4 regions of the Azospirillum sp. VT-I1 genome follow, and region 2 is predicted to be linked to each of the others. Evidence: riboswitches for the same ligand, from Rfam matches in the RefSeq annotation. Region 2 holds a riboswitch; each other region holds the start of a gene.

Region 1 (5,738 bases), on a different replicon from region 2:
TCCGGTCTGGATCATCGATCCGGTGGACGGCACCATCAACTTCGCCCAGGGCCGGCCGATGTTCGCGGTGATCGTGGCGCTCGCCTGCAAGGGCGAGACGGTCGCCGGCTGGATCCACGACCCGGTGGATGGGCGGATGGCGACGGCGGTGAAGGGGCAGGGGGCATGGCTCGACGGGCGCCGTGTCCATGTCGCGCCGGCGGTGCCGCTGCCGCAGATGGTCGGCGCGCTGTCCACCCGCTTCTGCGCTGAAGAGATGAGCCGGCAGCTGGAGGAACGAAGTGCCGGCCTCGGCGAGCGTGCCTGCCTGTCGAGCGCCGCGCAGGAGTATCTGCGGCTGCTGGAGGGACGGGCGCATTACTCGCTCTATCACCGGCTGATGCCGTGGGACCATGCGGCGGGCGTGCTGCTGCATGCGGAGGCCGGCGGCTATTCGGCGCTGATCGACGGCACGCCCTATCGGCCCGGGCTGCTGCGGGGCAGCATCCTGCTGGCGCCCGACCGGGACAGCTGGCAGGCGCTGCACGGGCAGCTGTTCGGGTGAATGGTGGGTGGGGGAGCGCCTTTGCCCCCACACTCCCTCAATGGGTCATCAGCGCCGGCAGCGTCAGCCCTTCCAGCACCTCGCGTGTGGCGCCGCCCAGCACCAGTTCGCGCAGGCGGGAGTGGCCGTAGGACCCCATCACCAGCAGGTCGGCGCCCTGGTCGGCGCAGCAGGACAGGATCATGTCGCCGATCTCGCCGCCGGACGCGATGACCGACTGGGGACGGGCGGCGATGCCGTGGCGGTGCAGCCATTCGGTCAATGCGGCGGCCTCGTCGCTGCGTTGGCCGGGCGGCTCCACCGTCAGGACGGTGACCGACTCCGCCTCCTGCAGGAAGGGCATGGCGGCGCGGACGGCGCGGGCGGATTCGCGGCTGTTCTTCCAGGCGACGAGCGCATGGCGGCCGATGGCGGCGGTGGCCGGCTGGCTCGGCGGCAGGACCAGCACCGGCGTGGCCGTCTCGAGGGGCAGGCGGTCGGGGATGTTGTGCAGGGAAATGCGGTCTCCCGCCCGCACCGCCGCCGACTGCGCCACCACGACCAGATCGGCGTAGGAGGTGCGGGCGGCGAGCAGGTCGACATGGTCGCCCTCCTCGACCGCCCAATCATAGGATAGGCCGTCCAGTGCCTGCCGCACCTCCTGCTCGATCCGCTCGGCATTCTCGTGGGCGATGGCGGTGGCTTCCGCCATGTAGCCGTAGGAGGCCGCGCGGCCGGTGGCGCCCGCCGGCATCGACACCGGCGTGGCGATGTAGAGCGCGTGGATGTGGGCGGAGAAACGCTTGGCCAGTGCCGCCGCGACGGCCATCCGGCCGGCGTGGGCGTCGTCGTTGGCCATGTGCAGCAGGATGGTCTTGATCGGCATACCCTTGCGTCTCCCGATTTATGCCGCCGCCGATCATCGGGCGGCGGAGCGGTTTCAGTCTAGGTAACGCGCCGCCGGCCCGTATGGCAATGTCGTCTGGGGGCGGGTTACTTCACGACCACCGCATACTGCTCGAGCGGCGCCACCTCCTTGATCAGGCCGCGCGCCTTCAGGAACTCGGCGAAGCGGGTGTAGCGCTCGCCGTCCAGGGCGGCCGGGCTGTGGGCGAAGCGCCGCAGCGTGTCGGCCCAGGCGCGGCGGTTCAGCTCGTCGTTCAGTTCCGGCCTGCCATTGACGAAGGCCGCCTGCGATTCCTCCGGATGGTTCAGGATGTAGAGCGTCGCGCGCTCCACCGCCGCCAGGAAGCGCTTGAAGCGCGGGTCGTTTGCCTTGGCCTTGTGGGCGACCAGGATCAGCTCGTCATAGGGCGGCACCCCTTCCTCCTCCGGGTAGAAGGCGCGGCCGGGACGCTTTTCGATGTCCAGCTGGTTCAGTTCGAAGTTCCGGAAGGCGCCGACCACCGCATCGACCTGCCCCGACAGCAGCGCCGGCGACAGCGAGAAGTTGACGTTCACCAGCTCCACGTCCTTCAGGCTCAGCCCCTGCTTCTCCAGCATGGCCCCCAGCAGCGCATCCTCGAAGCCGGCGATGGAGAAGCCGATCTTGCGGCCCTTCAGGTCCTTCAGCGTCTTCACCGGCCCGTCGCGCAGCACGACGACGGAGTTCAGCGGGGTGGACACCAGCGTGCCGACGCGGACCAGCGGCAGCCCTTCGGCCACCTGCAGGATCAGCTGCGGCTGGTACGACACGGCAAGGTCGGCGCCGCCAGCGGCGACCAGCTTCGGCGGATCGTTGGGGTCGGCCGGGGCGGTCAGCGTCACCTCCAGCCCGGCATCCTTGAAGAAGCCCTTCTCCTGCGCCACCACCAGCGGCGCATGGTCCGGGTTGACGAACCAGTCCAGCATCACGGACAGCTTGTCCTGGGCCAGCGCCGGAAGCGCGGTCATCAGGCCGGCCGCCATCAGGCCGGCGGCGAACAGGTGCTTCATCGGATCTCTCTCCCCTTCAAGGATTGGCGTCTTCGGCCGGTTGCGTATCGGGTTGCCAGGGCAGGGCGCGGCGGGCCAGCGCATCGACGGCGGCATAGAGCGTCACCGCGAACAGCCCCAGCACCAGCACGGCGGCGAACAGAAGGTCGATCTGCATGCGGGCGTTGGCGTGCAGCATCAGGTAGCCGAGGCCGGAGGACGACCCCACCCACTCGCCGATCACCGCACCGATGGGCGCGACAGCTGCGGCCACCCGAACGCCCGACCAGAAGGCGGGCAGGGCGGCGGGCAGGCGGATGCGCCACAGGATGGCGGCGGGCGAGGCGCCCATGGTGCGGGCAAGGTCGAGCCAGCCGGGATCGGTGCGGCGCAGACCGTCGAACAGCGCCGTCGTCACCGGGAAATAGATGACCAGCACCGCCATGGCGATCTTGGACGCCATGCCGTAGCCCAGCCAAAGCACCAGCAGCGGCGCCAGCGCGAAGACCGGAATCGCCTGGCTGACCAGCAGCAGCGGCATCAGCCAGCGCCGCGCCGTGCGGAACCGCGCCAGCAGCAGCGCGCTGACGCCGCCCAGGGCCACGCCGGCCACCAGCCCGATCAGAATCTCGGTCAGCGTCGTCAGTCCATGGCTCCACAGCAGCGGCGCCTGCCGCCGCATCGCGTCCGCCACGGCCAGCGGACCGGGCAGCAGGTAGCGCGGCAGGCCGGTGGCCCAGACCAGCGCCTGCCAGCCGGCGACCAGCACCGCGAGCGTCACCAAGGCGCGCAGCAGCGCCCTCATTCCGCCAGCCTCCGCAACAGCTCCGCCTGCAGCGCCAGCAATCCGGGGTCGTCCACCCGGCGCGGCACCGGGCCGGACGGCTCCAGCGCCGGCCCCATGATCGCGGGGCGGCCGGTCATCACATGCAGGCGGTCGCCGATGCGCAGGGCCTCCAGCGGGTCGTGGGTGACCATCAGGACGGTGCGGCCGGCCAGCGTCTCCGCCGCCGTCTCCTGCAGCCTCAGGCGGGTGATGGCATCGAGCGCGGAGAAGGGCTCGTCCATCAGGACCAGCGGCTTGTCCTCCATCAGCGTGCGGGCCAGCGCCACCCGCTGCCGCTGTCCGCCGGACAGGGCGGCCGGGCGGTCGCGCTCCCGTCCCGCCAGCCCAACGCGGCCGAGCAGCGCTCTGGCGCGCTCCACCCGCGCGGCATCGGGTCGGCGGTGGCGCAGCCGGTCGCCCAGCAGGACATTGTCCAGAACGGTCAGCCAGGGCAGCAGCAGGTCCTGCTGCGCCATGTAGGCGATGCGGCCGGCGAGCGGCAGCCCGTCGCCGGTGGTGACGGTGGTCGGCGGCTCCGGCTCCGCCAGCCCGGCGAGGATGCGCAGCAGCGTGGTCTTGCCGACGCCGCTCGGCCCCAGCAGGCAGGTGGTCCGCCCCGGCGGCAGCTCCAGCGTCAGGTCGGAAAACAGCAGCGTGCCGCCGAAGGTCAGCCGCGCACGCGAGACGGTCACCGAAAGCGGCGTCATCGCCGGGCCTTAAGCGAGACTGGTCGCAAGCCTGGGCGCGAGCATGGCGGTATGGCGGATAGGGTGCGCTTGCAGGCAGCCATCACTGATCCCTACGCCGGCATGAACCGGATCAGGTTCCAGGGGTCGTCCCGCAACGGGACCTCTCAGCCGCCCATCGGCTCCCCCAGTGAAGGCCGCGACTATAAGCGCGGACGATCCGTGACCGCAAGCATTGCCGGTGGCGGCTTGCGGAGCGTGGAAGCGGCGGGGCGGCGCTTGACCGGCGCGCGGCTCCGCCTAGTTTCTGGCGGGACCGATGGAGATCATCCCCTGACCACGCCTCTCCGCACCCCTCTGTTCATCGGCGGCGAGATCTATCGCGGCTCGACCTATGGCCCGAAGCATCCGCTGGCGATCCCGCGCGTTTCGACCGTCATCGACCTCAGCCGCGCCATGGGGTGGCTGCCCGACGAGGTCTATCTCGACACCCATGTGGCGAGCGAACGCGAACTGGCGCGTTTCCACACCGCGGACTACATCGCCGCGCTGAAGCGGGCGGAGGCGGAGCAGCGGGTGGACGAGGCGACGGCGGCCCGCCACAATCTGGGCAAGCTGGAGAACCCCGTCTTTGCCGAGATGTACCGGCGGCCGGCCCACAGCAGCGGGTCGGCCCTGCAGGCGGCGCGGATTCTGGGCGACCGGCCGGCCGGCCTCGTGTATGCGCCGGCCGCCGGCACCCACCATGCGCGCCGCGACCGGGCCAGCGGCTTCTGCTATTTCAACGCGCCGGTGCTGGGCATCCTCGAACTGCTCGACCATGGGCTGGAGCGGGTTCTCTATGTCGATCTCGACGCCCACCATGGCGACGGGGTGGAGGAGGCGTTCGCCGACGACGACCGGGTGCTGACCATCTCCATCCACGAGGACGGGCGCTGGCCCTATACCGGTAAGGCGGAGGACCGCGCCGGCGGCTTGGCCCGCAACCTGCCGGTCCCGCCGGGCTTCAATGACAGCGAGATGGAGCATGTGATGGAGGCGGCAGTGCTGCCGCTGGCCCGTGCCTTCCGTCCGCAGGCGATGGTGATCCAGACCGGCGCCGACGCCCTGGCCGAGGATCCCTTGAGCCGGCTGGAGCTGTCCAACCATGCGCTGTGGGAAGCGGTGGCCGCCCTGCTGCCGCTGGCACCGCGGGTGCTGGTGGTCGGCGGCGGCGGCTATAACCCCTGGTCGGTCGGGCGTTGCTGGACCGGGATCTGGGCGGTGATGAACGGGATCGACCCCGCCGTGCCGCCGACGGCGGAGGCGGAGGGGGTGCTGCGCGCCATCACCTGGAACCGCGCCGCCGGCCGCAACCCGCCGGAGCACTGGTTCACGACTTTGGCGGACGAACGCCGGCCGGGGCCGGTGCGCGATGCGGTGAAGCGGGTGGCGGAAATGGCGGTATCCTGACTCATTTCTGACGAATATCGAACGAAGCCGCGACGATTCGTTGACGGGGTTGGATTGTTCGTTGATCCTTGAAACTCCGCATTTGTGCCGATCCCTCCGATTCCGGCCGGTCGGGCACTGCGGGTTTCGGGAGGAGAACGGGCGGGCGGATGTCGAACACGACGCTGTTCCTGATCGCCATCGTCATCATCATGCTGGCCGCCGTTCCGGTCGCCATGATGCTGAAGGATTTCCTGCCGAACATTCTGGAAAAGAGCAGCGGGCTGGAGCAGATCGAGAACCGCGTCTATGTGCTGCATGCCGAGGCGCACGAGCTGCAGAACCGCGTCAACCATCT
Region 2 (5,738 bases):
GCGTTCTCGCGGGCGGCGCGCGCCGCTTCGATCAGGCGGTCAAGCTCGGGCGTGTCGGTCATGGCCTCAGCGCTCCTTGACATAGGGGATGCCGCTCGCCTTCGGGGCGATGGCCTTGCCGACGAAGCCGGCCAGCAGCAGCACGGTCAGCACATAGGGAAGCATCTGGATGAACTGCACCGGAATGACGCCGATGCCCGGCAGGACGACGCCCTGCAGGCGCACCTGCACCGCGTCGGTGAAGGCGAACAGCAGGCAGGCGAACAGGGTCGGCCCCGGCCGCCATTTGCCGAAGATCAGCGCCGCCAGCGCCAGATAGCCCTTGCCGGCGGTCATGTCGCGGACGAAGCCGGCGCCATGGGCGGTGGACAGATAGGCCCCTGCCATGCCGGTCAGCACGCCGGTGACGATCAGCGCCTGATAGCGCAGCGCCGCCACCGACAGGCCGGCGGTGTCGACCGCCGCCGGATTCTCGCCCACCGCCCGCAGCCGCAGCCCGAAGCGGGAGCGGTAGAGCACCCAGTGGGTGGCGATCACCAGGACCAGCGTCACCCAGATCAGGATGTTGTTGCCGTTGAACAGCTCGCGGTAGACCGGCCCCAGCACGGGGACGCCGGCCAGCGCCTCCACCCCCGGCAGCTCCACCGCGGGGATGCGCGCCTGGTTGGGCAGAAGCGGCGTCTGCCCGCCCTGCTGGAACCAGGCATAGGCCAGAGTCGGGGCCAGCCCGGCGACCAGGATGTTGATCGCCATGCCCGACACCACCTGATTGCCGTTGTGGGTGATGCAGGCGAAGCCATGGACCATCGCCAGCGCCACGCCCGCGGCAATGCCGGCCAGCAGCCCGAGCCACGGGTTCAGCGTGGCCGAGGCGACGGCGGCGGCGAAGAAGGCGCCGGCCAGCATCTTGCCTTCCAGCCCGATGTCGACCACGCCGGCCCGCTCGCAATACATGCCGGCGAAGGCGGCCAGCACCAGCGGCGTCGCCACGCGGACGGTGGCGCCAAGCAGCTGCAGCGCCAGAAGAAGCGCGTCCTCCATCGCTCAGCTCCTCCCCGTCTCGACGGCGGCGGCACCGCGGCGGCGGAACAGAGCCTCCACCTGCGGCTTGAACAGGTTTTCCATCGCACCGGCGAACAGGATGACCAGACCCTGGATGACCATCACCAGCTCGCGGTTGATCGTGGGGTATTCGAAGGACAGCTGACCGCCGCCCTGCGCCAGAACCCCGAACAGCAAGGCCGCCAGAATGATCCCGACCGGGTGGTTGCGCCCCATCAGCGCCACGGCGATGCCGACGAAGCCGACTCCGCCGGTGAAGTTCAGGATCACCCGGTGCTGCACGCCCAGGATCTCGTTCACGCCCACGAAGCCGGCCAGGGCGCCGGAGATCAGCATCGCGATGATGATGTTGCGGGCCGGCGAGATGCCGGCATAGACCGCCGCCCGCTCGTTCCGGCCCACCGTGCGCAGCTCGTAGCCCCAGCGGGTCCGGCGCAGGAACAGGTGGAACAGGACGCAGCAGGCCAGCGCCCACAGGAAGGACAGGTTCAGCGGCGAGGCCGGAATCGTGATGCCGAGCCAGCCCAGCGCCCGGTCCATCGACGGCAGCCAGACGCCGGGATCGAACTCGCGGGTTTCCGGCGACTGGCTGCCGGGGCGGATCAGCACGTCCACCAGCAGCCATGTCATGATCGACGCGGCGATGAAGTTGAACATGATCGTCGTGATGACGATGTGGCTGCCGCGCTTGGCCTGCAGCCAGGCCGGGATGAAGGCCCAGGCGGCGCCGAACAGGGCCGAGGCCAGGATCGCCAGCAGCGCCACCACCGGCCAGGGCCAGCCGGTCAGCGCCAGCGCCACCAGCCCGGCGCCGAGCCCGCCCAGATAGGCCTGCCCCTCACCGCCGATGTTGAACAGCCCGCAATGGAAGGCGATGGCCACCGCCAGCCCGGTGAAGATGTAGCTGGTGGTGTAGTAGAGGGTGTAGCCGATGGCCTCCGGATATCCCAGAGCCTCCGTCACCAGCAGCGACAGCACGTCCACCGGATTCTCGCCGATCACCAGGATCACCAGCCCCGACAGCACGAAGGCCGCGACGAGGTTGAGAACCGGCAGCAGCGCATACCCGACCCAGCCCGGCACGGCGCCCGGCTGACCCTTCCCCGACCCGCTCAGCAGCACCGGCGTCTCCTGGATTGCCCCTGCCGGGGATTCTTAACCGGCAACCCCGCCGCTGACCAAGCATTTCCTGAGGTGGGAAAGCCAGCGGGTGCCTGGACTTGGAAGCGTCATAAAAGTCTTGCCGCAGCGCAGCATTCTGGCATGCTTCTTATCCATATGAAAATTATGGTTATGGAGCATGCCCGATGCCGCTCGACCTGCCGCCGACCTTCCGCCACCACGTCTTCTGCTGCGCCCAGCAGCGCCCGCCCGGCCACCCGCGCGGCAGCTGCGCCGCCAAGGGCGCCCATCCGCTGTGGCAGCGGCTGGACCAGAAAATCCAGGGCAAGGGCCTGACGGATGTCGGGATGGCGCTGACGGGCTGCCTCGGCTTCTGTTCCGCCGGGCCGCTGATGGTGGTGTATCCGGAGGGCATCTGGTACCGGCCGGAAACGCCGGAGGACATCGACGAGATCGTGGAGTCGCATCTGGTCGGGGACACGCCGGTGGAGCGGCTGGTGATGGTGCTGACGCGGTGAGGGGTGGGGGAGTGCTGACGGCGATGCCCCCTCCCTAACCCTCCCCGCTGACGCGGGAGAGGGGACTGCCGCTGCTTCGGCATTGAAACCGCTCTAGACAAGCGTCCTGCCCCCTCTCCCGCGGAACGCGGGGAGGGATGGGGAGGGGGCATCCATCGCCTGAACCCCGCCAAACCCCACGCCTACCAGACCTGCGGTTGCGGCATTGGGACGCGGGCGGATTTGCCCATATTGTGGGCAACCTCCGCCATTGCCCGTCCGAACCGATCCCATGACCGACGCCGAGACCGCCGACCTGCTGCCTGCCGAGGCCGATTCGGTCCCCTATGCCGTGGGCTGCTTCCTGGGCGCGATCCTGCTGTTCGCGGCGATGGACACGCTCATCAAGTTCCTGACCGCCGACTACCCGGTGCCGCAGCTGATGTTCGTGCGCTCGCTGGTCGCCCTCCTGCTGGTGGGCGGCTACACCCTGTGGCGGGGCGGCGGGATCGCGGCGATGCGGACGCGACGGCCCTGGGGGCATGTCTGGCGGGCCTTCGCCGGGCTGATCTCCATGGGATGCTTCTTCTATGCGTTCCGCGAGTTGCCGTTGGCCGACGTCTATGTGCTGAGCTTCGCCGGGCCGCTGTTCATCACCGCGCTGTCCGCCCCGCTGCTGGGGGAACCCGTCGGCTGGCGCCGCTGGGTGGCGGTGGTGGTCGGCTTCGGCGGCGTGGTGGTGATGGCGCAGCCGTCCACCGGTGCGCCGCTGGTGCCGGTTCTGGTCGGGCTGTGCGCCGCCCTGTTCTATGCGCTGGCCGCCTTGGCCGTGCGCGGTCTGTCGCGGACGGAGACCAGCGCATCCATCGTGCTCTATCTGCTGTTGACGACGACGGTGGTCAGCGGGGCGCTGACGATCCCCGTCTGGACGGCGCCGACCGCCTATGCGCTGGGACTGATGGCGCTGGTCGGCGCGATCGGCGCCGGGGCGCAGGTGCTGCTGACCCAGGCCTTCCGCCGCGCGCCGCCGGCGGTGGTGGCACCCTTCGAATATACCAGCATGGTCTGGGCCAGCCTGTTCGGCTGGATGGTGTTCGGCGACCTGCCGACCGCACCGGTGCTGCTTGGCGCCATGGTCATCATCGGCAGCGGGCTCTACATCCTGCATCGTGAAACCGTGGTGGCGCGCCGCCGGCTGGGTTCTTGACAGGACGGGCCCGGCGGCGACACTCTCGCCGCCTGTTCACGGCTGGGGTGCCCGTGCGGATGCCGGATCGGCGGATGCGCGGGCTGAGACAACACCCATCGAACCTGATCCGGGTCATGCCGGCGAAGGGAGCCGACCGGAACCCGACGGATCGCCTGCAAAACGCCCCGTCTCCTCCGCGTCGCCCCGGTTGCCGGCGCGTGTTGAGGAGTTTTCGGTCATGCGGCGCGCGCTTCCCCTCCTGATCGGCCTGCTGGCCGCATCCTCCTGCCTGTCGTCCGCCGTCCGCGCCGACGACACGCTGTCCTTCCCGGTGCTGGTGCCGCTGACCGGCTTCCTGTCGCTGGAGGGCACCAGCCAGCGGAACGGTGCCGTCCTGGCGCTGAAGCAGACGCCGGCCGGCGTCGCCATCGCGTCGGAGGTCGTCGATACCGGCACCTCGCCCGAGGCGGCGGTGACGGCGCTGGAGCGCGCGGCCGGCCGCGGCACGGTCGGCGCGGTCGCCGCCAGCATGCTCGGCACCCAGATGCTGGCGATGCTGCCCTTGGCGCAGGAACTGAAGCTGCCGCTGGTCACCGTGTCGGGCACCGCGTCGATCACCGAGCAGGGCAACCCCTGGGTCTTCCGCTTCTTCCCCGGCGACGCCGTGACCAAGGCCGCCCACGCCCGCTATGTGGTGGAGGAGTTGGGCAAGCGTCAGCCCGCCGTCATCTACCAGACCACCGCCTATGGGCAGAGCGGCAAGACGCATCTCGACGCCGCCTTCAAGGCGCTGGGCGTCACGCCCGTCTTCGAGGAGGGGGTGGATCCCGCAGCCAAGGATCTGCTGCCGGTGCTGACCAAGGCGCTGGCCGCCAAGCCCGACGTGCTGGTGCTGCACCTGCATTCCGGCCCGACGGCGCTGCTGCTGCGGCAGGCGGCCTCCAGCGGGGTGGCGGTGCCCATCGTCGCCGGTTCCGCCATGCATCAGCCGAGCACTGCGGCCCTGCTGGAGCCGGCGGAGCTGAAGGGCGTCTGTGCCGAGACCGCGGCCTCGCCCATTTCCGGCGACACGCCGGAGGTGAAGGCCTTCACCGACGCCTACCGCGCCGCCTTCGGCAAGGAGCCGGACGCCTTCGCGCTCGGCCAGTATGACGGCATGACCATGGTGCTGGAAGCGGTGAAGGCCGGCGCCCGGACACCGGACGCCATCGCCAAGGCGCTGTCGGCGGAGAGCTTCAAGGGCCTCGCCATGACCTACAAGTCCGACGGCAAGGGCAACATGGCCCATTCCGCCGTCATCGTCTGCTATGACGGGACCAGCCGCGTGCCGGTGCTGGCGAAGCGGTACGACGACCCCGCGCTTGCGGCGAAGTGAGCGGATGGCGGCGCTTCAACTGCTGGTCAACGGGGTGGCGCTGGGCGCGGCCTATGCCTTGGTGGCGCTGGGCTTCGTGCTGGTGCTGAACGCCACCTCGGCGGTGAATTTCGCCCAGGGCGATCTGGTGATGGCCGGCGGGCTGCTGGCGGTGGCGCTGGCGCCGCTGATCCCGTTGCCGGGCATCGCCCTGCTGCCGGTGGTTCTGGCGCTGATGGCGGGGCTTGGGCTGCTGCTGGCGCTGGCGGCCTATCTTCCCTTGCGGCGGCGGCCGCCGGTGTCGGTCTTCATCAGCACCATCGCCATCGGCATCATCCTGCAGAACGGTGCGGCCATCCTGTTCGGGCCGGAACCGCGCGCCGCACCGCCGCTGTTCGGCGACGCCATTCTCTACATCGGCGGGCTGGCGGTTCCGGAGCAGTCGCTCGCCATCGTCGGGGTGGCGGCGCTGCTGATCGGGGCGCAGCAATGGGTGTTCGCCCGTACCCAGTTG
Region 3 (5,738 bases), on a different replicon from region 2:
TTCGTGCCGCAGGTCAGGCAGGGCTGCGGCTTCGGGATGCCGGGGGACGGCTGGAGGATGATCGGGCCGACCGTGGTGCCCCGCATGTAGGACATGGTCGGCGTCGCGGCGAAGGCTGGTGCCGTGGCGATGGTGGCGAGCGTCAGTGACAGGGTCAGAAGGCGGGACATGGCGGCGTCTCCGGTTCGGTTGGGATCAGAGGTCGGGATCTTCGTCGTCGTCCAGGTCCGAAGAGCGGGCCTGATGGCCGAAGGGGAAGTCGCGGCGGTCGAGGAAGCCGCGCAGGTCGGGCGCGACGGGGCGGGGGAGCAGTTGGATGTCCGCATCGGGAACGACTTGCGACTGCGGGTCTAAAGGCGTGGCGGAACAGCTGGTCCGGCCTTCGACTGTTACGCAACTCAGCGTCCCCGAGCCCCGCATGCAGACGGTCTTGCCATTGACCGTCTGGCAGGCGAGGGAGACGGCTTGCGCCGGGGTTGCCGTCAAGGCCGCCGTCAAAGCCGTCGACAGCAGGACGGGGGCGACGAACACCAGGATCATCGGGAACTTCGCCATCGGTGGCCTCCCGGACAAAGAAGTGGGCAAAGGGTTGCGGGGGAAGGAAAGGGTTGCTCAGCGGCGAAGACCGGTCAGCGACTGGCCGGCGCTGTTGCCGAGGCCGGCGGTGACGTTGGTGCCGATCCCGACATTGGTGCTGACCAGCGGTCCGCGGCCGCTGAAATTCAGCCCGACCTGGACACCGTTGCCCTGGAAGCCGAGCAGCTTCTGCCCGGCCGTGTTGCCGATTCCGGCGGCCACGTTGGTGGCGGTGCCGACATTGGTGCTGACCAGCGGGCCGACGCCGCGGAGGGGCGAGCCGCCGCCCTGCAGGACGGTACCCTGCTGCTGCGCCGAGTTGCCGATGCCGGCCCCGACATTGGTGGCGTTGGCGACGTTGGTGCTGACCAGTCCGGGCACCGACATCAGCGACGGCATGCCGTTGCCTGCACCGGTCTTGGGCTGTGCCACGGCGGGTGTCGCGAGCAGGGCGGTGGCGAGGGTGGCGAGAGCGATTTTGCGGATCATGGCGGGAGTTCCTTCGGTGGGGGTGAGGCTTCGGGCTTCCGTGTTCCGGTGCCCTTGCCCGGCGTTCCTGAAGAGAGCCTAGCGGGGTGCCGGGAGCGCTTCTGTGAGGCGCCCCACAGGTGCCGGCGCTTTTTCCCGAAGGCGCCCGGCCGGAGCGCGTGGACAAAGAAAAGCTCCGGCCGGAAGCCGGCCGGAGCGAGGTCAGGGGAGGAAGCCGGGAGGAGGGGAGGCGGTCAGCGCTGCTTGACGAGGGCGCTCTGTCCCGCCCAGTTGCCGGTTCCGGCGGACAGGTTCTGCATGGAGCTGTGGTTGAAGGGACCGACCAGCCCGCCCGAGCGCTGGAGAACGGTGCCGTGCTGCAGGGCGGTGTTGCCGATGCCGGCCGCCGTGTTGCCGATATTGGCGACCGAGCCGCCGCTCAACAGGCCGCCGCTCTTCTGCATCACCGTCGCCCTCTGGCCGGCGAGGTTGCCGATGCCCGCGGCGGTGTTGCCGACCGTCGCCATCGACCCGCCGCTGAACACGCCGCCGCTCCGCTGCTTCACGAAGGCGTCCTGGTTGGCGGTGTTGCCGATGCCGGCGGCGAGGTTGGAGACGGTGGCGACGTTCGGACCGGCGAAGGGACCCTTGGACTTCTGCATGACCAGCGCGCTCTGGTTGGCGGTGTTGCCGATCCCGGCCGCGGTGTTGGAGATGTCGGAGATGTTCTGGGCCATCGCCGGGGCGGCGAACAGGGCGAGCGAAGCGAAGCCGGTCAGCAGGGAGGTGCGGATCATGATCTGGTCTCCTGTCTCGGGGCCGCGGGATGCGGCGTGTTGCCGATGGACAGACCCTACCCAAGCCCCGGATTCCGGGATGTGAGCCGCTCCACACTCTTCCTGCTTTTGTCCATCGCGGCCCTCCGGCCTGCGCGCCCTGGCCGTGCGGATGGACGACGCCGGCCCGGTCACCGGGATGATGCGAGCGCCACCGCATCGGCACCGGCTGCAAGGCGCATCGGGCAGGACGGATCGTTCGCCGCGCGCCAGACCGCCTCCGCCACATCAGAGGCATGGGTGACCGGGCCGGGCTGCTGCCAGGCGGCGAAAACGCTTTCGGCCAGCGGTGCATAGGCTTCCGGAATGCCGCCCTGCATGCGGGCCCGTGCACTGGCGCTGAAGGACGTGTCCGGCGCCCGGCCCGGAAGCACGAGATGCGTCCGTATGTTGAACGGCTCCAGTTCCAGGGCCAGGGACTCCGTGAAGGCGTTCACCGCCGCTTTGCTTGCCGTGTAGACCGAGAGCAGATGCAGCGGCTTCAGGGTCACGCTGGAGGTGACATTGACGATGACGCCCGACCTCCGCGCCCTGAACTGGGGCAGCATGGCCTGTGTCATCGCCATGGTGCCGAAGGTGTTCGTGGCGAAAATCCCGCGCACGGCATCCATCGTCACCCCTTCCAGGGCGCTCAGCAATCCGATGCCGGCGTTGTTGACCAGCACGTCGACCGGGCCCGCCTCCTCCACCGCCTGCCGGATGCCGTCCGCATCGGTGACGTCGAGGCGGAGGATGCGCAGACGCTCCGAGTTGGGAAGGATATCCCCGGTCGGGGTGCGCATGGTGGCGATCACCGTCCAGTCGCGGTCGAGAAAATGGCGGGCGGTTTCCAGGCCGAAGCCGGATGAACAGCCGGTGATGAGAATGGTCTTCATGGGATGGCTCCTGTCGCTGAATGCGAAGCGGAGGATAGAGCGCGGTGCCTGGACGATCTACAATCAGAAATCCGGAATTCGTTTGCAGGAGTCCGAAAGTGATCGACCCCTTGGCGCAGGTGGTCGGCCTGCTTCGGCCGAGCGCCTCATTCTCAAAGCTCACCCGCGGGGCCGGGTCCTGGCGGGTCCGGCGCACGGAGGCCCGACGCCCGTTCTACTGCGTGGTTCTCGACGGCTCGTGCCGCTTGAGTGTCGGCAACGACGATCCCATCCTCCTTGAGACGGACGACTTCGTGCTGATCCCGGCGGCCTGCGAGTTCACGGTGTCGAGCATCGAACCGATGCCTCCGGGAGCGGCCGACACCGTTCCGGTCGAAGTGCGGCCGGGAGAATTCCTGCTCGGCAGTGCCGATCGCCCGCCGGAGGTGCGCAATCTTGTCGGCTACTGCGCATTCGGTTCGCCCGATGCGTCCCTGCTGGTGTCGCTGCTTCCGCAACTGGTTCATGTCCGTGGAGAGAAGCGGCTGAGCACACTGGTGCAGTTGGTGAACGAGGAGTCACGTGCGCAGCGGCCGGCGCGCGACGTCATCCTGGCGCGCCTGCTTGAGGTTCTGCTGATCGAGGCGCTGCGCTCCACGATGCTGTCCGCCGGGTCGCCGGGTCTGCTGCGCGGGCTGGGTGACGACCGCCTTGCGGTGGCCCTGCGGCATATCCACGGGCACCCGGCCTTGCCCTGGACGGTCGCGCAGTTGGCGAAGGAAGCCGCGCTGTCGCGATCCACCTTCTTCGAGCGGTTCCGGCAGGCGGTGGGCGTCGCGCCGATGGAATACCTGCTCCAATGGCGGATGGCGCTGGCGAAGGATATGCTCCGCCGGCGGGATGGCGGCATCGCCGACATCGCGGAGCGTGTCGGTTACAGTTCCGCCAGCACATTCAGCGTCGCCTTCGCCCGCCATGTCGGGGTTCCGCCGACTGTGTATGCACGCCTGCAGGAGGAGGAAACGGCGATCTCCGAACCTGCGAGGACCGGCACGGCGGCGTGACGCCGCCGCCATGCCCGCTGTGCGCGGCGGTGTGTCGTGGAACAGCCGCCCTTTCCGCCCTCCGCAAAGCCGGCATCCCCGTCGTTGACAGACGGCGCGATGGTCTTCTAGGCTCCGTCCCGTTCCCAGGGGAGCCTCGTCAAGGAGGCTGAGACACCCGCCGGCCCGGTCCTTCACGTCCGGGCGACGCGGCAACCCTTCGAACCTGATCCGGGTCATGCCGGCGTAGGGATGCGGGACGAGAAGGCCTTCGCGGCCGACGCGCTGATCCATACCCCACAGGCTTGTCCCGGATTCGTTTGCTGCTCCATCGGTCGGTGCCGCTTGGAGAAAACGGGGCGGGGAGTGTGGCCGTGAGCGCGATCTACGACAGCGTGATCTACGACAAGGTCCTGGCCTTCATGGAGGCCGACATCGGAAGCGGGGCCGCGGCCGACGACGCATTCAACGCCCTGGCGCTGGCGGTCTTCGCCCACCAGTTCGAGCACAACCAGCCTTACCGCCGCTTCGCCATGCAGCGCGGCCGGACGCCGCGCGGGGTGAAGAGCTGGCGCGACGTCCCGGCGGTGCCGATCAACGCCTTCAAGGACCTGACGCTCAGCTGCCGCCCGGCGGAGGAGTCCGCCCGCATCTTCATGACCAGCGGCACGACCAAGGGCGGCATCCGCGGCCAGATCCACCACACGACCCTGGCGGTCTACGACCGGTCCATGCTGCTCAACTTCCGCCGTCGCTTCATGCAGGGTGCAGGGGCGGGCGCGGAGCGGATGGCGATGGGCATCCTGTTCCCAACCGAGACGGCAATGCCGAACTCCTCGCTCGCCCATTATCTGGAGCTGGCGCGGGCGGAATGCGGTACGCCGGACAGCCGCCATTGGATCGGGGAAGCGGGCATCGACACCGCCGGGCTCTATGACCGGCTGTCCGCCGCCGAACGCTCAGGGGAGCCCTTCGCCTTGTTGGGCGCCAGCTACGGCTTCGTGCATCTGATGGACGCGATGGCGCGCGACGGCCGCCGCTTTGCTCTGCCGGAGGGGAGCCGCATCCTCGACACCGGCGGCTTCAAGGGCCAGTCGCGGGAACTGGAGCCGGACGAGTTCTATGGGCAGCTTGCAGCCTTCTTCGGCGTGCCGCGCGAGCGCTGCATCAACATGTACGGCATGACGGAGCTGAGCACCCAGTTCTACGACGACGGCAATGCTGTCTGCCCGTCGCTGAAATCCGGCCCGCATTGGATCCGAAGCCGCGTCGTCGATCCCTTGTCCGGGCGCGATGTTCCCGCCGGCAGCATGGGCGTGCTGGTGCACCATGACCTGGCCCACGTCAACTCCGTCGCCGCCATCCTGACCGAGGACGCCGGCATCCTGGAGGAGGGCGGCTTCCGCCTGCTGGGCCGTGTCGCCGGGGCGCAGGCCAAGGGCTGCTCGCTGGCGGTGGAGGATTTCCTCGCCGCTGCGCGCGGTTGAGGGGGAGCGCGGCCTTGGCCTTCGGCGACGATCCGTCCCGCCTGGAACTGGCCGGACATCTGCCCGGCCTGCCGCCGGATGCGGTGGAGCGGCGCGTGCTGACCTTCGGGTCGGGCGATGCGGCGCTGCGCGTGGCGGTGCCGGTGCTGGATTCCGGGCAGGTGGAGCAGGTTGCGGCGACGGTCCGGGCGGCGGCGCGCGGCTATCTGAAGACGCTGCCAACGGCGCACATCGTCGCGGTGATCGACGCGGCGATCCAACGGCTTCTCGACCGCGAGGACCCGTGGCGCCGCCGGGCTGAGCGGCTGCTGCCCATCGTCACCGGCTATGACGCAGAGATGGTCAGGCTGGGGCTGACCGGCTATCTGAAGACCTTCCGCGCCCATGAGTTGCGCCGCTTCCTGGCAGAGGATTTCGCCAACCCGCAGGTGCTGGACGAGTTCCAGCCGGCGCCCAAGGGCGGCTTCACCCGCG
Region 4 (5,738 bases), on a different replicon from region 2:
GGCGTGACGTAGCAGAGCATCGCCGTGCCGAACCAGCCGATCATCGCCGCACCGATGGCGCTGGTGATGTGGTCGTAGCCCGGCGCGATGTCGGTCACCAGCGGCCCCAGCGTGTAGAAGGGCGCTTCGCCGCACAGCGCCAGCTGCTTCTCGACATTGTGCTTGATCTTGTGCATCGGCACATGGCCCGGCCCCTCGATCATCACCTGCACGTCGCGCGCCCAGGCAATCTTCGTCAGTTCGCCCAGCGTCTCCAGTTCGGCGAACTGGGCGGCGTCGTTGGCGTCGGCCTGGCTGCCCGGCCGCAGACCATCACCCATCGACAGCGCCACGTCATAGGCGCGGCAGATCTCGACGATGTCGGCGAAATGGTCGTAGAGGAAGTTCTCGCGGTGATGGGCCAGACACCATTTGGCGATGATCGAGCCGCCGCGGGAGACGATGCCGGTCACCCGCTTCGCGGTCAGCGGGATGTGGGCCAGCCGCAGCCCGGCATGGATGGTGAAGTAATCGACGCCCTGCTCCGCCTGTTCGATCAGCGTGTCGCGGAACAGCTCCCAGGTCAGATCCTCGGCCCTGCCCTTCACCTTCTCCAAAGCCTGATAGATCGGCACCGTGCCGATGGGCACCGGGGAGTTGCGCAGGATCCATTCGCGGGTCTGGTGGATGTCGGCGCCGGTGGACAGGTCCATCACCGTGTCGGCCCCCCAGCGGATCGCCCAGACCATCTTCTCCACCTCCTCCTCGATGGAGGAGGTCACGGCGGAGTTGCCGATGTTGGCGTTGATCTTGGTCAGGAAGTTGCGGCCGATGATCATCGGCTCCGACTCGGGGTGGTTGACGTTGGACGGGATGATCGCCCGCCCGCGCGCCACCTCGTCGCGAACGAACTCCGGCGTGATGAAGTCGGGGATGTCGGCGCCGAAATCCTCACCGTCGCGGGCAGCGGGCAGCGCCGCGGCACGGCCGAGATTCTCGCGGACGGCGATGTATTCCATCTCCGCGGTGACGATGCCGGCGCGGGCATACGCCATCTGCGTGACGGTCCCGCCGCCCTTGGCGCGCAGCACGCCGCTTTCTGTCGTCTCCACGTCGCCACGGGCCAGGATCCAGTCGCGGCGGTGCTTGGCCAGCCCGGCGCGCACGTCGATGGTCACCGTCTCGTCGGTGTAGGGTCCGGAGGCATCATAGACGGTCAGCGGCGGCTCGCCGCCGGACAGGGCGATTTCGCGCATGGCGACGCGCAGGTCGGGATAGCGCGTGCCCGGCACATGGGTTTTCCGCGACGACGGCAGCGGGCCGGTCGAAATGCGGATGGCGGTCTCGTTGAAGTCCTTGGGCATTGGGTTTCTCCGTCGGAGTTGGGCGGACAAACCCGGGACTGCGGACGGAGGTGCGGTGTCTTCGTGCGGGCCGTATCCCTGCATGAGTCCCCGGCACGGCGGGGGCCGATACGGCCGGACGGGGCGAGAATCGGCCCGTCACGAGGTCCCTCCCTTCGCCGGTATGACCCGGATCAGGTTCGAAGGGTCACCACGCTGCCGGCTGCGCTTAGCGCCGTCCGGCCGTTGGTATCTCAGCCCCCTGTCGGGACCCCCTGGAATGGCGCCCATCCTGCCGGGACGGGCCGCCCCTGTCAAAAGGAAAGAACAGCGGACGATCCGCCCACCTCATTGTGTGGATGCGGCGCTACAGCCAGCGCTTCAGACGGACATAGATCATCGGCAGCAGCGCCGACAGCAGCATCAGGCCCAGGGCACTGGGATAGCCGAAGGGCGAGTCGGTCCCCGGCATCTCGTGGAAATTCATGCCGCCGATGCTGGCGACCAGGGTCGGCGGGAACAAGAGGACGGTCAGGACCGACACGATCTTGACGATCTCGTTCTGCTCCACGTTGATCTGGCCCAGTGCGGTGTCCAGCGCCAGCGCGACCTTGCCGGCCAGGAAGCGGGCATACTGGTCCAGCCCGCGCAGATCCTGCAGCGTCGTCTTGGCCCAGCGCCGTGTCGCCTTGCCGGAGTTCCAGCCGTCGCCGCGCGCCAGGAACGCCGTCATGCGGGACAGGCTGGCCAGGCTGATGCGGGCCTTGCCGATCAGGTGGCCGGCATGGCCGATGCGCTTCAGCGTCTGGGCGTCGTCCAGCGTTTCGCCGCGCGAGCGCAGCTTGCGTCCACGGAAGTGGCGGCGGTTCAGCACGTCCAATTCCACCCCGGTCCGCCGCAGCACGGCGGAGGTGCGGTCGACCATCCCGTCGACCAGCGCCGCCAGAACCAGCTCCCCGCGGGAGGCCGGCACCTGCCCATGGGTGGCGCGGCGCCGGAAGGCCAGCAACGGCTGGGGATCGATGTCGTGGATGGTGACCAGCCGGCGCCCGGCCAGCACGAAGCTGACGGTGGCGATGCGCGGTTCGTCGGTGTCGGCCCAGACCAGGGCGGTGACGGTCATGGTCAGGGCGCCACCGGCGATGCGCAGGCGACTCGATTCCTCGATCTCCGCCATCTGCTCGCGGGTCGGCAGGCTGGCGCCGATCAGCGCCTCGGCCCGCGCCAGTTCCTCGGCGGTCGGGTTGATCAGGTCGAGCCAGACGGTCGCCTCGGGCAGCGGCTCCGCCCCCTCCGCGGCTTCCCTGGCCCAGCGCAGCAGACCGCCGTCATTGACGAAGACATGCAGCAAGGCAATGCTCCTTGCGTGGTTCGAGGCGGCTCCTGGAGCGCCTAGGTCATCCGCCCGCCACGCCGCGGCTTAACCGGCGATGGTGCCTTCCCTTCGGTGTCGAGGTCCAGCGTCCCGCCTTCCGCCTTCAGCGCCTGTTCCAGCTTGCGGCGGAAGGCGCCGCCATCCCGCTTGGCGTCCAGGAAATGGCCGACCGCCTCCTTCGCCGCGTCGCTGTCGTAGGGGACCTTGCCCAAGGCCGCCAGCTTGGCACGCTCCACCAGCTTCGGGTCCATCCGGTCTCGGATGGCCTTCATCTGGCGGAGCAGATCCTTGCGCAGGTCGGACATCGGTCCCCCCGTTGTTGCGTCAGGCCTTGCCGATCAGGGTGCCGGCGCCGCCCTCGGTGAAGATCTCCAGCAGCAGCGCGTGCGGCACGCGGCCATCCAGGATAACAGCGGCGTCGACGCCCTGCTCCACCGCGCTGATGCAGGTTTCGATCTTCGGGATCATGCCGCCGGACGCGGTGCCGTCGGCGATGGCCTTGTGGGCATCCTCCAGCGACATCTTCTCGATCAGCTTCTTGTCCTTGTCGAGGACGCCGGCGACGTCGGTCAGCAGGAAAAAGCGCGCCGCCTTCACCGCCGCCGCGACCGCGCCGGCCGCCGTGTCGGCGTTGATGTTGTAGGTATCGCCATTCACGTCGAAGCCGACCGGCGCGATGACCGGGATGATGTCCGACTGGGCCAGCGCATGCAGGATCTGCGGGTTGACCTTGTACGGCTCGCCGACGAAGCCCAGGTCCAGCACCTTCTCGATGTTGCTGTCGGGGTCGCGCTGCACACGCTCCAGACGGCGGGCGGTGATCAGGTTGCTGTCCTTGCCCGACAGGCCGACGGCACGGCCGCCGGCGCCGTTGATGGCGGCGACGATCTGCTTGTTGATGGAGCCGGCCAGCACCATCTCGACCACCTCGACCGTCTCCTTGTCGGTGACGCGCAGGCCGTCGATGAAGCTGGACTTGATCTTCAGACGCTCCAGCATCTGGCCGATCTGCGGACCGCCGCCATGGACGACCACCGGATTGATGCCGACCTGCTTCAGCAGGACGATGTCGCGCGCGAACAGCTCCGCCAGGCTGGCGTCGCCCATGGCGTGGCCGCCGTACTTGATGACGAAGGTGCTCCCGGCATAACGGCGCATGTAGGGCAGCGCTTCGGACAGGGTACGGGCCTTGGCGAGCCACTCGTCACGGGTGGGAGTCTGCACGGGAGGATGCCCTTTGTCGGGGTGAACGGTCGGGTTTCTTTAACGGAAAGGCCGGCCGGTTGCCTAGGGGGCAATTTAACGGTCACATGCCCCCGTTCCGCCCGCCCGCGGCTGCGGCCGATGCGGCGCCGGCCGGGCGCCACCATCCGGCCAGCCGGGTCATCGGCTGGGTCAGCGCGGTCACCGCCACCGCCATCAGCACCATCGCCGAGAAGCAGGCGCCGGACAGCACCCCCGCCTCCAGCAGGACGGTCAGAACGATCACCTCCATCAGCCCCTTGCAGGGCATCAGCGTGCCCAGCCGCAGCGCGTCCGGCCAGCTCTCCCCGGTCAGGCGCGCCGGCAAGGTCGTGCCGACCATCTTGCCGACGAGCGTCACCAGGGTGGCAAGCCCGAAGACCGTCCACTGCGCCGCATCGTCCAGCGTCAGGGTCACCTTCAGCCCGGTCAGCGTGAAGAAGAAGGGCAGCAGGATCAGGGTGGAGAAATGCTCCAGCCGGTCGAGGATCGCGGCGGCGTAGCGACGCGGCATGGCGGTGCCGGCGACGAAGGCGCCCAGGATGTAATGCAGCCCGATCAGCTCGGTCACAGCGGCCGACGACAGCAGCGCGGCACAGGTCACCACCACCGCGGTGTCGCCCATCCGCCCGTCGGGCGCCACCCGCTCAAGCAGGCGGTCCAGCAGCGGGCGGACGACCAGCACGGTCACCCCGACATAGGCGAAGCCCAGCAGCCCGACCCTGGCGACCGCCCAGCCGCCTCCTTCCGCCGACGCCCAGGCCAGCACGGCGGTGATCAGAAGCCACAGCAGCGCATCGTTCACCGCGGCATAGCCCAGCGCCAGCCGTCCGACCCGATCGCCCAGCAACCCCATCTCGCGCAGGATGGCGCCCAGCACCGGCAGAGCGGTGACGCCGACGCAGATGCCGAAACCGGCGGCGAACAGGCCCGGCGTGGCGTGCGTTCCAGTCATCTCGGGAAAGGCGCCGGCCAGCCACCAGCCCAGCGCCCCGCCCAGCAGCGTCGGCACCACCATGCTGGACAGCGCCACCGTGGCGAAGGCCCCGCCCCGCCCGCGGAAATCGGCGGGGTCGAGATGCAGCCCGGTCAGGAAGGCGAAGAAGACGACGGCCATCAGCGCGAGGCCAGACAGCGGCGCCAGGGCCGCGGGCGCGAACAGCACGCCCCACAGGTCCGGCACCAACCGGCCGAGCAGCGATGGTCCCAGCGCCACGCCGAACAGGATCTGGATCACCACCATCGGGGCGATGTGGCGCCCGCCGCCCAGCCGCCACAGCAGGAACGGCCCGGCGATCAGCAGCAGGGCCTGCATCAGGAACAGCAGCGCGGGGGAGGTGGCACCCATCGCCGTCGCTCCGTGCTATTCGGCGGCCAGGGCGAGTGCCGCGAGGCTGGCGCGCAGTTCCGCGATGCCGGTGCCCTTTTCCGAGCTGGTGACGTGGATATCCGGGAAGGCGGCGGGGTGCTTCTTCAGCCCCAGCTCGGTATCACGCCGCACCTTGTCCAGATCCGCGGCCTTCACCTTGTCGGCCTTGGTCAGCACGACGACGTAGGGCACGGCGGTGCGGTCCAGCATGTCCATGATCTCATGGTCGTTGGGCTTCAGCCCATGGCGCGAATCGATCAGCACCAGCGCCCGGCGCAGCGTCACCCGCCCGCGCAGGAAGCGGCGGACCATGTCGTTCCACGCCTCCACCTTCTCCTTCGATTCCTTGGCATAGCCGTAGCCGGGCATGTCCACCAGCTTCAGCCGGTTGCCGAGGTTGAAGAAGTTCAGCTGCTGCGTGCGCCCCGGC

What was found. A riboswitch is a leader RNA that binds a small molecule or an ion and turns the genes downstream of it on or off. The one in region 2 is predicted to bind thiamine pyrophosphate.
Region 1: it holds a riboswitch for thiamine pyrophosphate, as region 2 does, so the genes downstream of both, AB8P05_RS01870 (ABC transporter ATP-binding protein) here and AB8P05_RS20545 (ABC transporter substrate-binding protein) in region 2, are expected to answer to the same signal.
Region 3: it holds a riboswitch for thiamine pyrophosphate, as region 2 does, so the genes downstream of both, AB8P05_RS17020 (LuxE/PaaK family acyltransferase) here and AB8P05_RS20545 (ABC transporter substrate-binding protein) in region 2, are expected to answer to the same signal.
Region 4: it holds a riboswitch for thiamine pyrophosphate, as region 2 does, so the genes downstream of both, thiC (phosphomethylpyrimidine synthase ThiC) here and AB8P05_RS20545 (ABC transporter substrate-binding protein) in region 2, are expected to answer to the same signal.

The regions. Positions count from the first base shown of each region.
Region 1 is NZ_CP168800.1:386,758-392,495, forward strand. It holds gene AB8P05_RS01850 (inositol monophosphatase family protein) at 1-544, shown strand, start outside; gene AB8P05_RS01855 (universal stress protein) at 582-1,409, opposite strand; gene AB8P05_RS01860 (ABC transporter substrate-binding protein) at 1,517-2,458, opposite strand; gene AB8P05_RS01865 (ABC transporter permease) at 2,475-3,242, opposite strand; gene AB8P05_RS01870 (ABC transporter ATP-binding protein) at 3,239-3,955, opposite strand; TPP riboswitch at 4,041-4,148, opposite strand; gene AB8P05_RS01875 (acetoin utilization protein AcuC) at 4,172-5,401, shown strand; gene AB8P05_RS01880 (hypothetical protein) at 5,551-5,738, shown strand, end outside.
Region 2 is NZ_CP168803.1:420,239-425,976, forward strand. It holds gene cdd (cytidine deaminase) at 1-62, opposite strand, end outside; gene AB8P05_RS20525 (ABC transporter permease) at 67-1,041, opposite strand; gene AB8P05_RS20530 (ABC transporter permease) at 1,045-2,184, opposite strand; gene AB8P05_RS20535 ((2Fe-2S) ferredoxin domain-containing protein) at 2,370-2,702, shown strand; gene AB8P05_RS20540 (DMT family transporter) at 2,974-3,888, shown strand; TPP riboswitch at 3,922-4,036, shown strand; gene AB8P05_RS20545 (ABC transporter substrate-binding protein) at 4,109-5,245, shown strand; gene AB8P05_RS20550 (branched-chain amino acid ABC transporter permease) at 5,250-5,738, shown strand, end outside.
Region 3 is NZ_CP168802.1:667,188-672,925, forward strand. It holds gene AB8P05_RS16990 (hypothetical protein) at 1-170, opposite strand, end outside; gene AB8P05_RS16995 (hypothetical protein) at 196-555, opposite strand; gene AB8P05_RS17000 (hypothetical protein) at 613-1,065, opposite strand; gene AB8P05_RS17005 (hypothetical protein) at 1,299-1,841, opposite strand; gene AB8P05_RS17010 (SDR family oxidoreductase) at 2,012-2,755, opposite strand; gene AB8P05_RS17015 (AraC family transcriptional regulator) at 2,854-3,798, shown strand; TPP riboswitch at 3,916-4,048, shown strand; gene AB8P05_RS17020 (LuxE/PaaK family acyltransferase) at 4,161-5,264, shown strand; gene AB8P05_RS17025 (acyl-CoA reductase) at 5,279-5,738, shown strand, end outside.
Region 4 is NZ_CP168800.1:2,415,727-2,421,464, reverse strand. It holds gene thiC (phosphomethylpyrimidine synthase ThiC) at 1-1,343, opposite strand, end outside; TPP riboswitch at 1,477-1,609, opposite strand; gene AB8P05_RS11630 (magnesium transporter CorA family protein) at 1,690-2,673, opposite strand; gene AB8P05_RS11625 (hypothetical protein) at 2,715-3,002, opposite strand; gene argB (acetylglutamate kinase) at 3,022-3,921, opposite strand; gene AB8P05_RS11615 (cation:proton antiporter domain-containing protein) at 4,004-5,287, opposite strand; gene yihA (ribosome biogenesis GTP-binding protein YihA/YsxC) at 5,303-5,738, opposite strand, start outside.